DNA from 3 places in the Shewanella sp. cp20 genome. Region 1 is predicted to be linked to each of the others. Evidence: predicted binding sites of a transcription regulator. Region 1 holds the regulator's gene; each other region holds the start of a gene.
The links. The regulator sigma-54, encoded in region 1, starts transcription at its own class of promoters, with help from an activator protein. The targets are predictions, from matches to a motif close to GTTGGCACGNNNNTNGNNT.
Positions count from the first base shown of each region.

Region 2: a site for sigma-54 is predicted at 1,832-1,850, ahead of flhA (flagellar biosynthesis protein FlhA). Genes of this name have one in related genera too.
Region 3: a site for sigma-54 is predicted at 1,548-1,566, ahead of DB48_RS11505 (YggN family protein). Genes of this name have one in related genera too.

Region 1 covers NZ_JPII01000026.1:4,429-7,686, reverse strand. The annotation lists gene lptB (LPS export ABC transporter ATP-binding protein) at 1-542, shown strand, start outside; gene DB48_RS08850 (RNA polymerase factor sigma-54) at 676-2,163, shown strand; gene hpf (ribosome hibernation promoting factor) at 2,194-2,481, shown strand; gene ptsN (PTS IIA-like nitrogen regulatory protein PtsN) at 2,484-2,927, shown strand; gene rapZ (RNase adapter RapZ) at 2,924-3,258, shown strand, end outside.
Region 2 covers NZ_JPII01000030.1:87,496-90,753, reverse strand. The annotation lists gene flhA (flagellar biosynthesis protein FlhA) at 1-1,794, opposite strand, end outside; gene flhB (flagellar biosynthesis protein FlhB) at 1,946-3,079, opposite strand; gene fliR (flagellar biosynthetic protein FliR) at 3,079-3,258, opposite strand, start outside.
Region 3 covers NZ_JPII01000029.1:80,549-83,806, reverse strand. The annotation lists gene DB48_RS11510 (LysR family transcriptional regulator) at 1-296, opposite strand, end outside; gene DB48_RS11505 (YggN family protein) at 642-1,472, opposite strand; gene glsB (glutaminase B) at 1,801-2,724, opposite strand; gene DB48_RS11495 (YggL family protein) at 2,715-3,038, opposite strand; gene trmB (tRNA (guanosine(46)-N7)-methyltransferase TrmB) at 3,070-3,258, opposite strand, start outside.

The sequences.
Region 1 (3,258 bases):
TTGACGATGACGACCTGACGCTGGATCCCATGCATCTGCGCGCCCGCAAGGGCATAGGTTATCTGCCTCAGGAAGCCAGCATCTTTCGTAAGCTCTCGGTACGCGACAACATCATGGCCGTGCTGCAGACCCGCAGCGACCTGAACAACGACGGCCGCGAAGAGGAACTGGAACACCTGCTGGAAGAGTTCCATATCACCCACATCCGTGACAGCCACGGCATGGCACTCTCTGGCGGTGAACGTCGCCGAGTAGAGATCGCCAGGGCGCTGGCCGCCAACCCTAAATTTATTCTTCTCGACGAGCCTTTCGCCGGGGTCGATCCCATCTCGGTCATCGACATCAAGAAGATCATCGAACAGCTCAAGAATCGTGGCCTGGGGGTGTTGATCACCGACCATAATGTGCGCGAAACACTAGATGTCTGTGAGAAAGCCTATATCGTCAGCCATGGTAATCTGATCGCCGAAGGCACACCCGCCGAAATCTTAGACAACCAGCAAGTACGAGCAGTGTACTTAGGTGAACAATTCAAGCTATAGTTAATCTTATAACGGGGCCACACAGAAAAACCTATCTTAGATTGTGGCCTTAGCGACTATTCGATATATTTGTCCGGCACATATAGCCAGAGCTTTCTCATTTTATAATTAGAAACAAGGGAATAGCAGTACGATGAAAGCGTCACTTCAGCTCAAAATGGGTCAGCATCTCACCATGACGCCCCAGCTACAACAGGCCATTCGTCTGTTGCAGTTGTCGTCATTAGAGTTGCAGCAGGAGATCCAGCAGGCATTAGAATCTAACCCGCTACTGGAGTTGGACGAAGAGCAGGAGAGCGCCAACGTCGAGCTGCAAGATGATGCCGTCAGCGACAACTTCGACACCAAGTACGACGACAAGATAGAGCTGGATTCGAGCCAGGATAATTCAGGTGTCGAGACCTCTGACGCCCTGACCCAGGACTCCATGCCAGACGAGCTACCGGTCGATACCACCTGGGACGAGGTCTATACCGCCTCGCCCAACTCCAGCTCGGGCGCCATGCGTGACGACGACATGCCTTTTCAGGGTGAAACCAGCGAAGGCCTGTATGAACACCTTGAATGGCAGAAGAACCTGACCCCCTTTTCCGATAACGATCTGGCCATCGCCACCGCCATCATAGATGCCATCGACGAGCGTGGTTACCTGACCCAGACCTGTGAAGATATTCTCGAGGCCATGGGCGATCCTGAGATCGAACTCGACGAGGTCGAGGCTGTTCTCAAGCGGGTACAACACTTCGATCCCATCGGCGTGGCGGCAAGGGATCTCAGCGAATGCCTGACGATTCAGCTCGCCCAATACAGCGACGACACGCCGCATATCGCCAATGCCCGCATGCTGATCAAGGAACATCTGGATCTCATCGCCGGCCGCGACTTCCGTCTGCTGATGCGCAAGACCAAACTCAAAGAAGATGACCTAAGAGATGCCATCGCCCTGATCCAGACACTCAACCCCCGTCCCGGCCTCGCCATCACCGCCAGCCGCGACGAGTATGTGATCCCGGATGTGACTGTCACCAAGAAGAAGGGACGCTGGGTGGTCGAGCTCAATCCCGACAGCATGCCCAAGATCAACGTCAATCAGCAGTATGCCGCCATGGCGCGCAGCACCAAGAGCCAGGCTGATGGCCAGTTTATTCGTGGCCACCTGCAGGAAGCCAAATGGTTCCTCAAGAGCCTGGAGAGCCGCAACGAGACCCTGCTCAAGGTGACCAACTGTATCGTCGACTTCCAACAAGGCTTCTTCGAATTTGGCGAAGAGGCGATGAAGCCCATGGTACTGAACGACATTGCCGAGGCGGTGGAGATGCACGAGTCCACCATCTCGCGTGTGACCACACAAAAATATATGCATACCCCGAGAGGGATCTTCGAACTCAAATACTTCTTCTCCAGTCACGTCGGTACCGACGATGGCGGAGAGTGCTCTTCAACAGCAATACGCGCCTTCATCAAGAAGCTGGTTGCTGCGGAAAACCAGAAAAAGCCATTGAGCGACAGCAAGATGGCTCAACTCTTGGCCGAACAGGGTATCAAGGTAGCTAGACGCACCATTGCCAAGTATCGCGAAGCGATGCTGATACCGCCGTCGAATCAGCGCAAGAGCTTATAAAACAAACCTGGAAACTGGAGGACTATCTTTATGCAAATAAACCTGACTGGGCACCATATCGAGATCACCCAATCTCTACGAAGCTACATCGAAGAGAAATTCACAAAGCTTGAACGTCATTTCGATCAGATCAATAATGTGCACGTTGTATTAAATGTCGAAAAGTTGCAACAGAAGGTTGAGGCAAAGTTACATCTCCGCGGCGGAGAAGTGTTCGCAACATCCGAACATGCGGACATGTATGCCGCGATAGACTCCCTGATTGACAAACTCGATCGTCAGGTCATTAAACACAAAGAGAAGCTTACTAAACATTAACGATGGAACTGAGTACCATCCTGCGGCCGGAGTGCACCACCTGCGCCACTCCGGGCAGTAAGAAAAAGGTACTGGAGCTTATCAGCGACTTAGCCGCTGTCCAGTACCCTACCCTCTCCTCTCAAGAAATTTTTGAAAGCCTTCTGGCTCGAGAGAAAATGGGCAGCACAGGTATAGGCAATGGTATCGCGATTCCTCACGGGCGGCTGACCAACATAGATCAACCCGTGGCCGTACTGGTTAAATGTGCTGAACCAATCGCATTCGATGCCATTGACAATCAGCCCGTCGATATCCTTTTTGCATTATTAGTGCCCGCAGATCAATGCGAGCAACATCTTAGCACCCTGGCCGCCATGGCCGAGAAGCTCAATGATAAGGCGATCATTAAGCAGCTAAGAAAGACCCAAGATGAATCCGAACTCTATCAGGTGATCACCCAATGAAATTGGTTTTGGTATCAGGACGCTCAGGATCGGGAAAATCCGTCGCGCTTAGGGTCTTAGAAGATCTAGGCTATTACTGTGTCGATAATCTGCCATTGCAGATGATGGAATCCCTGCTAGAGCAGCTCAAGGGACGCAACGATCTCGTGGCCATCAGTGTCGACGTGCGTAATATGCCGAGCGAAGAGATCCAGCTGGAAAAGCAGCTGGCCAAGCTTCCCAAAGATACCGAAATCTTAAGTTTCTTCCTCAACTCCAGCGACAGTGTGCTGCTCAAGCGCTATAGCGAGACCCGCAGACTACACCCGCTGTCACGCTCTAAGGTCTCCCT
Region 2 (3,258 bases), on a different contig from region 1:
CTCTGGCCCGCTTATTTCTTGTACAATCATGCGTTTAAGCGCAATACGTACGGCGGCGGTGAGCACCTCGGTATCGTTACTCTTAGGCCCGTACTCGAGTAGCGTCTGAACGATTGTCTTAAGATCGCGAATGGAGACGCCTTCATTAAGCAGGTTCTGCATCACCTTGACCACAGTGCCCAGCGGCAAGACATCGGGAATAAAGCCGCTGACCAGCTTAGGCGAATGCTTGGCCAGCATATCCATCAGCTGCTGCACCTCTTCGTAACCCAGCAGCTTAGAGGCGTTGTTGGTCAATAACTGACTCAGGTGAGTGGCCACTACCGTGGCGGCATCAACGACCGTATAGCCTAAGGTCTGAGCGTGTTCTCTTAGCTCGGGTGCTATCCATACCGCCTCGAGTCCGAAGGCCGGGTCTGTGGTCTCTACACCATCCAGCTTGCCGTAGACCTGGCCAGGGTTGATGGCCAGCTCACAATCGTGACGAATATCCGCCTCGCCGGAGGCCACTCCCATCAGCGAGATGCGATAGGTGTTTGGCGCAAGGTCTAAGTTATCGCGAATATGCACCGCGGGTACCAGGAAGCCCAGCTCCTGAGACAGCTTCTTACGCACGCCCTTGATGCGGCCGAGTAGCTCACCACCCTGGCCCTTGTCCACCAGAGGGATCAGACGATAGCCCACCTCCAGGCCTATGGTATCGACCTGCTGCACATCATCCCAGCTAAGCTCTTTGGGCTTGGCATCACCCGGGGTTGCCGGCGAGGTCTTGGCGATCTCCAGGGCACGCTGCCTATCGAGATCTTTCTTACGATGCAGAAAATAGGCGCCCGCTGCGGTAATGATGCCGAAGGTTAAGAAGGCAAAATGGGGCATACCAGGCACGATACCCATGATCAGCAGCACGCCGGCGGCGATGGCCAGTGATTTGGGATTGTCGAACATCTGACTCATCACCATCTGACCCATGTCGCCAGATTCGTTTTGACGAGTCACCATCAAGGCCGCGGCGATGGAGAGCAAGAGGCCAGGGATCTGCGCCACCAAGCCATCACCGATAGTCAGCAGGGTGTAGATCTCGACCGCAGAGGAGAAGTCCAGGCCGTGCTGCGCCATACCTATGACGAAACCACCCAGGATGTTGATCACCAGAATCATGATACCCGCGATGGCATCCCCTTTTACAAACTTAGAGGCACCGTCCATCGCGCCGTAGAAGTCGGCTTCCTTGGTCACTTCGGCGCGGCGAATACGCGCCTGATCTTGGTTGAGGACCCCGGCGTTAAGGTCGGCATCGATAGCCATCTGCTTACCAGGCATGGCATCCAGGGTAAAGCGGGCACTCACCTCTGAGATACGTCCTGCACCCTTGGTCACCACGGCGAAGTTAATGATGATCAGGATAAGAAACACCACCAGACCCACGGCATAGTTACCGCCAATCACCACTGAGCCGAAGGCCTCGATCACCTTACCCGCGGCATCACCACCGTTATGCCCCTCGAGCAGTACGATACGGGTCGAGGCGACGTTAAGCGCCAAACGCAGCAGGGTGGCGACAAGCAGAACCGTTGGGAAAGCGGCAAAGTCTAAGGGTCGGTCGGTATAGATGGCGACCAGCAGGACGACCAGCGCTAGGGCGATATTAAAGGAGAACAGGATATCCAGCAGAAAGGCCGGCATGGGCAAGACGATCATCGCCAGCGCCGCAAGTACCAAGATAGGTGTGCCTATCCCTTTAAAGTTGGCGGGTTTTACCTGTTTTAGTTGACCTAAGCTTGCTTTCAAATCCATCAATCTAGCGCCTGAACTTTGACATCTAGCTAGGATTCAGCAAAAAGTACGCCAACTTAAGGCGCTCTCGGCGAGCTTGAACACAAGTGAATAACATTCGCTCAAACAACAGACCATGCTATGAGCAGCAAGGCGAGAACCTTCGTGAACTTTAGTACTTTAACTCGTCGGGGATAGGCTGATTGACTGGGATAGGCGTTGGCCGCTTACCGCCTTTTTGCTGATACTGACGCAGCTGGAAGACATAGGCCAGTACCTGTGCAACTGCAGTAAACAGGCCCTCGGGGATCTCCTGATCTATCTTGGTGGTGTGATAGATGGCCCTTGCCAGTGGCGGCGCAGAGACGATGGCCACGTCATGTTCACGGGCGATCTCACGGATCTTAAAGGCCACATCATCCACCCCTTTGGCGAGCACATAGGGCGCGGCGGCCTTGGTCACATCATATTTTACCGCCACCGCATAGTGCTCGGGGTTGACCACAATCACGTCGGCATTGGGCACCTCGGCCATCATGCGCCGCTGAGCCATCTCACGCTGCATCTGACGCACTCTGCCCTTCACCTCGGGCTGGCCCTCGGTATCTTTATACTCGTCCTTGATCTCCTGCTTGGTCATCCGCAGCTGTTTGTTGTGGTTCCAGATCTGAAACGGCACGTCGATAACCACAATAATCACGGTAGAGGAGCAAAGCACGATAAACATCCACACCAGTAGATCCAGCGCGTTATAGACGTTGCCCGGCAGGTGCCCCTGGGACAGGGTAAGAATATCGGTAAAGTAGTAGCTCAACAGCAGATAGGCCATCAGGGCCACCACGGAGAACTTGGCGATCCCCTTAGTCAGCTCCACCAAAGCCTGCACCCCAAACATGCGCTTAAAGCCACTGATGGGATTCATCTTGTTGCCCTTAGGCATGAAAGCCTTGGCCGAGAAGGTGATGCCGCCGAGCACAACATTCCCTAGGAAGGCGACAAAGGCAAGAAACAGCACGAAGCTGGCCATAGGGATCGCCAGCTCGCTGAAGACCATCATCCAGATGTTGAACATACTATTGGTGTCGTAGATCTCCGGCCTGCTCATGGTAAACAGATTCGTCATCACGCTCATCAATGACTGCCCCAGGCTCGGCCCAATAACGGCAAAGCCCACGGCCGCCGACATCAGCACGGCAGAGGTGCCCAGCTCCTTAGATCGGGCGACCTGCCCCTTCTCTCGCGCCTGTTCGCGTCGCCTGGGGGTCGCCTCTTCGGTCTTCTCCTGACTGGTATCGTTATCGGCCATCAGAAACTCCCAGCCGTACTACATTGCAGCTGCACCAGATCGCACAGCAGCAACTGGGCCGAACGCCAGACCTCGTCGAAATGCGCCATGATAGGCGTCAGGGTCAACCAGAGAATAATCAAACCACTCACCATGGTCACGGGAAAACCGATGGCGAAGATGTTAAGTTGCGGCGAGGC
Region 3 (3,258 bases), on a different contig from region 1:
ATCCCCACCTTGAGCACACCGCGTGTGGCATCGTTAAGATTGTGCACGCTGGCAACCGCCTGGTCAGCATCGCGCAGCAACTCTTCACCCTGGGCATAAAGTAGCTGTCCGGCTTCGGTTAAACTCAGACTCCGAGTGGTACGCTGTATCAGCTGAACACCTAATTTATGCTCAAGATCGGCAACTTGAGTACTGACCTTTGATTTAGAAATCCCCAATTTTCGCGCAGCAGAGCTAAAACTCCCGGCACGAGCAACATGAGTAAAAATTGCAATAGGTTCTAAAAGTTCTAACATTTAAATAGCCTTAAGGTGTATGCGACCCTATAAATACCAATTATAAATCATAGAGATACCTCCTGACTTCGAAGTTATCCCCTTGACTATGCAGATTATTTTAAGAGTAGAGTCAGACTGTTAGCCATTTCGTTATCGAAATTTCGCCAGCATTGTTATTATTTTTTACAAGTATACCAAAGATTTGCTCTTTGATTCTAATACCTATTTTCTAGCCACTATACACCCAGTTAGGAGTGGAGGAAAAGTCATAAGAATAGCGGGCCCAGAATAAAAAAAGCCCTGCACCCAAGGTAAGTGCAGGGAAATGTGGATGTTGCTTTGCCAGAGGAAATTGTTTGCGACTTATTCGCGCAGGGTTTGCTGCTTAGCACTAACCAGTGGATAGTCGCGCAGCGCCGGGACTTCACTACGCATCTGAGACTCTAAGGCAACCAGTTGCTGGAAGTTGTCACACAGCTTGTCGGCGCGCGCTTCAAGATCCGTTGCCTGCTGTTCAATCTGGGCTTCGATATCGTCGCCCACCTTGTCCATCTTGGCCGAGAAGGCGTTCATCTTCTCTTCGAAGCTCTCACCGTCACCCTTCATCATCTCGCTACCCAGGGTCATCATCATGCTACCGATAGAGCTCTGCACCAACTGCTCCATCTCCTGCTCAAACTCTTTACCGAAGGTATCTTCGATAGAAGATTCGGTCGCACCCAGGTAAAACTTGTCGCCATTCTGATAGGCAACCGTGTCGATACGCTGAGACAGGCCGTCCATCATCTCGTCAATTTTAGCGCCAGCGGCGTCGCCTAACAGAGGGGTGAGCGCCATGCTGACCGCGGTAGAGGCGATATCGACGGCGTCATGCACCACGTCGATCACCTCGGGCAGCTGCTTAGACACCTCACCTGCATATTGGTTAACTAAGGCCTGCTGCTTATCGTTAAGCTCAACCTTGTCACCGTTAACGTAAAGACGACCAAGTTCGATGCGATACACCTCTTTCTTGGCTTCACTGACCACCAGCTTGCTCGGCTCTACCGAGACATCATAGTTAAGGCTGACCTCGCACTGCTTGTCATCTCTGCCGAACGAGATGTGGTTGTCCTTATCCTCACCGGCCCAGGCGGCACTGGTGGTGGCAAGTACGAAAGCGGTCAGTCCAAGAGATGCAGTCAATTTCTTCATATTCTTAATCCTTAAGTCATTGAAAATCACATGATGTGAAGCTTAAGGTGCACCATGTGTCATTGAGAGCAAACAATACAGGTATCGTGCCAATTTTAACTAATTAAATATAATCAATAGATTAGGTAAACTTTGCGTTATAAGATAAAACCTGCCAGTCGGCAAGGAACTCAGAAAAGTAAAGCCTTCTGCCAGTTTTTAGTAAATTTCACCATCGATGGAATGGCGGCTAATAGAAGACGGGAAAGGGAAAAAAGAAAAGGGAAAAAAAGAACCTGCCGAAGAGTGAAAAGCTTGAATCAAAAGAGCGCCTCGGATAGGCGCTCTATTAGAAGATAGAGCGGCCCAGGGCTTGGGAGAGTCGCTCCAGCGCGGCAGTGCCCGCCAGGGAGTTACCGTTCTTATCGAGTTCGGGCGACCAGACACAGATGCTCATGTCCCCAGGAATCACGGCGATGATACCGCCGCCCACACCACTCTTGCCCGGCATGCCCACACGATAGGCAAATTCACCTGCACCATCGTACAGCCCAGATGTCGCCAGCAGCGCGTTAAGCTTACGTGTCTGTGTCGGGGAGACCACCTGCTGCCCAGAAAGGCTCTGGCCCCGATTGGCCAGATAGAGCATGGCCCTTGAGAGATCGGCGCAGCTCATCTTAAGCGCGCAGTAGTGAAAGTAGTTTTTCAGTACCTTATCGACATCGTTGTTAAAGTTGCCGAACGACTTCATCAAATAGGCTATCGCCGCATTGCGGGCACTATGCTCATATTCCGAGGCCGCGACACGCTTGTCATAAATCACATGGGGATCGGCGCTCAGCTTTCTGACCACCTCGAGCATATGATGCTTGGGCGCACCGAGACGACTCTGCAGCAGGTCGGCGATGATCAGGGCACCGGCGTTGATAAAGGGGTTTCTCGGCACCCCGCGCTCGAGCTCAATCTGCACCAGGGAGTTAAATGACTGCCCCGATGGCTCCTTGCCGACACGCGACCAGATCTCAGCCTCCTCATACAGAGTCAGGGCGACTGTGAGGCTAAAGACCTTGGAGATACTCTGGATCGAAAAGGGCTCGAGATAGTCTCCAGCCCCTATGGTTTGACCGTCTACTGTGGTCACGGCGATCCCAAGCTTAGTGGAATCGACCTCCGCCAGGGCAGGAATATAGTCGGCGACCTTGCCCTTTCCCAGCAGAGGACGCACCTGCTCGATAATGGTCTCGAGCAGGTCCTTATGTGGCTTTAGTTCCACCAGATGTCGTACAGCTCGCTAACCACAACATCTTTAGCCGGCTGCTTCTTCCAGAAGTCACTCACGGCTTGTCGGTCTTCTTCGGTGCACTTGCCAATGGTTTGAGTGGCAATGATGCCCTCCCACTCTTTATGACCGCCACCGTGGAAGCCCAGCTTTCGCTCTTCGATCACCTGGTCGATAAACTGGTCGACGATAGCATCGATCTGCTCTTCGGTTACCGAATCATCGAAGGTCCAATTCACATCGAAGCCGAACTCTTGAAACTCATCAATGCGTAACTTTTTACGTAAACGACGACTACGTGTTGCCATGTGTATTCCCTCTTTTATATAGAAATAAAGCTTACTCGGTACGCTCGAACATCAGATCCCAGACGCCATGTCCCAGACGATGACCCCTGGCCTCAAACTTGGTCAGTGGGCGATGATCCGGACGGGGCACAAAATCCCCCTCTTGTGCCTGGTTCTTATAACCGGGCGCGGCGCTCATCACCTCTAACATATGCTCGCTATAGTTTTCCCAATCTGTCGC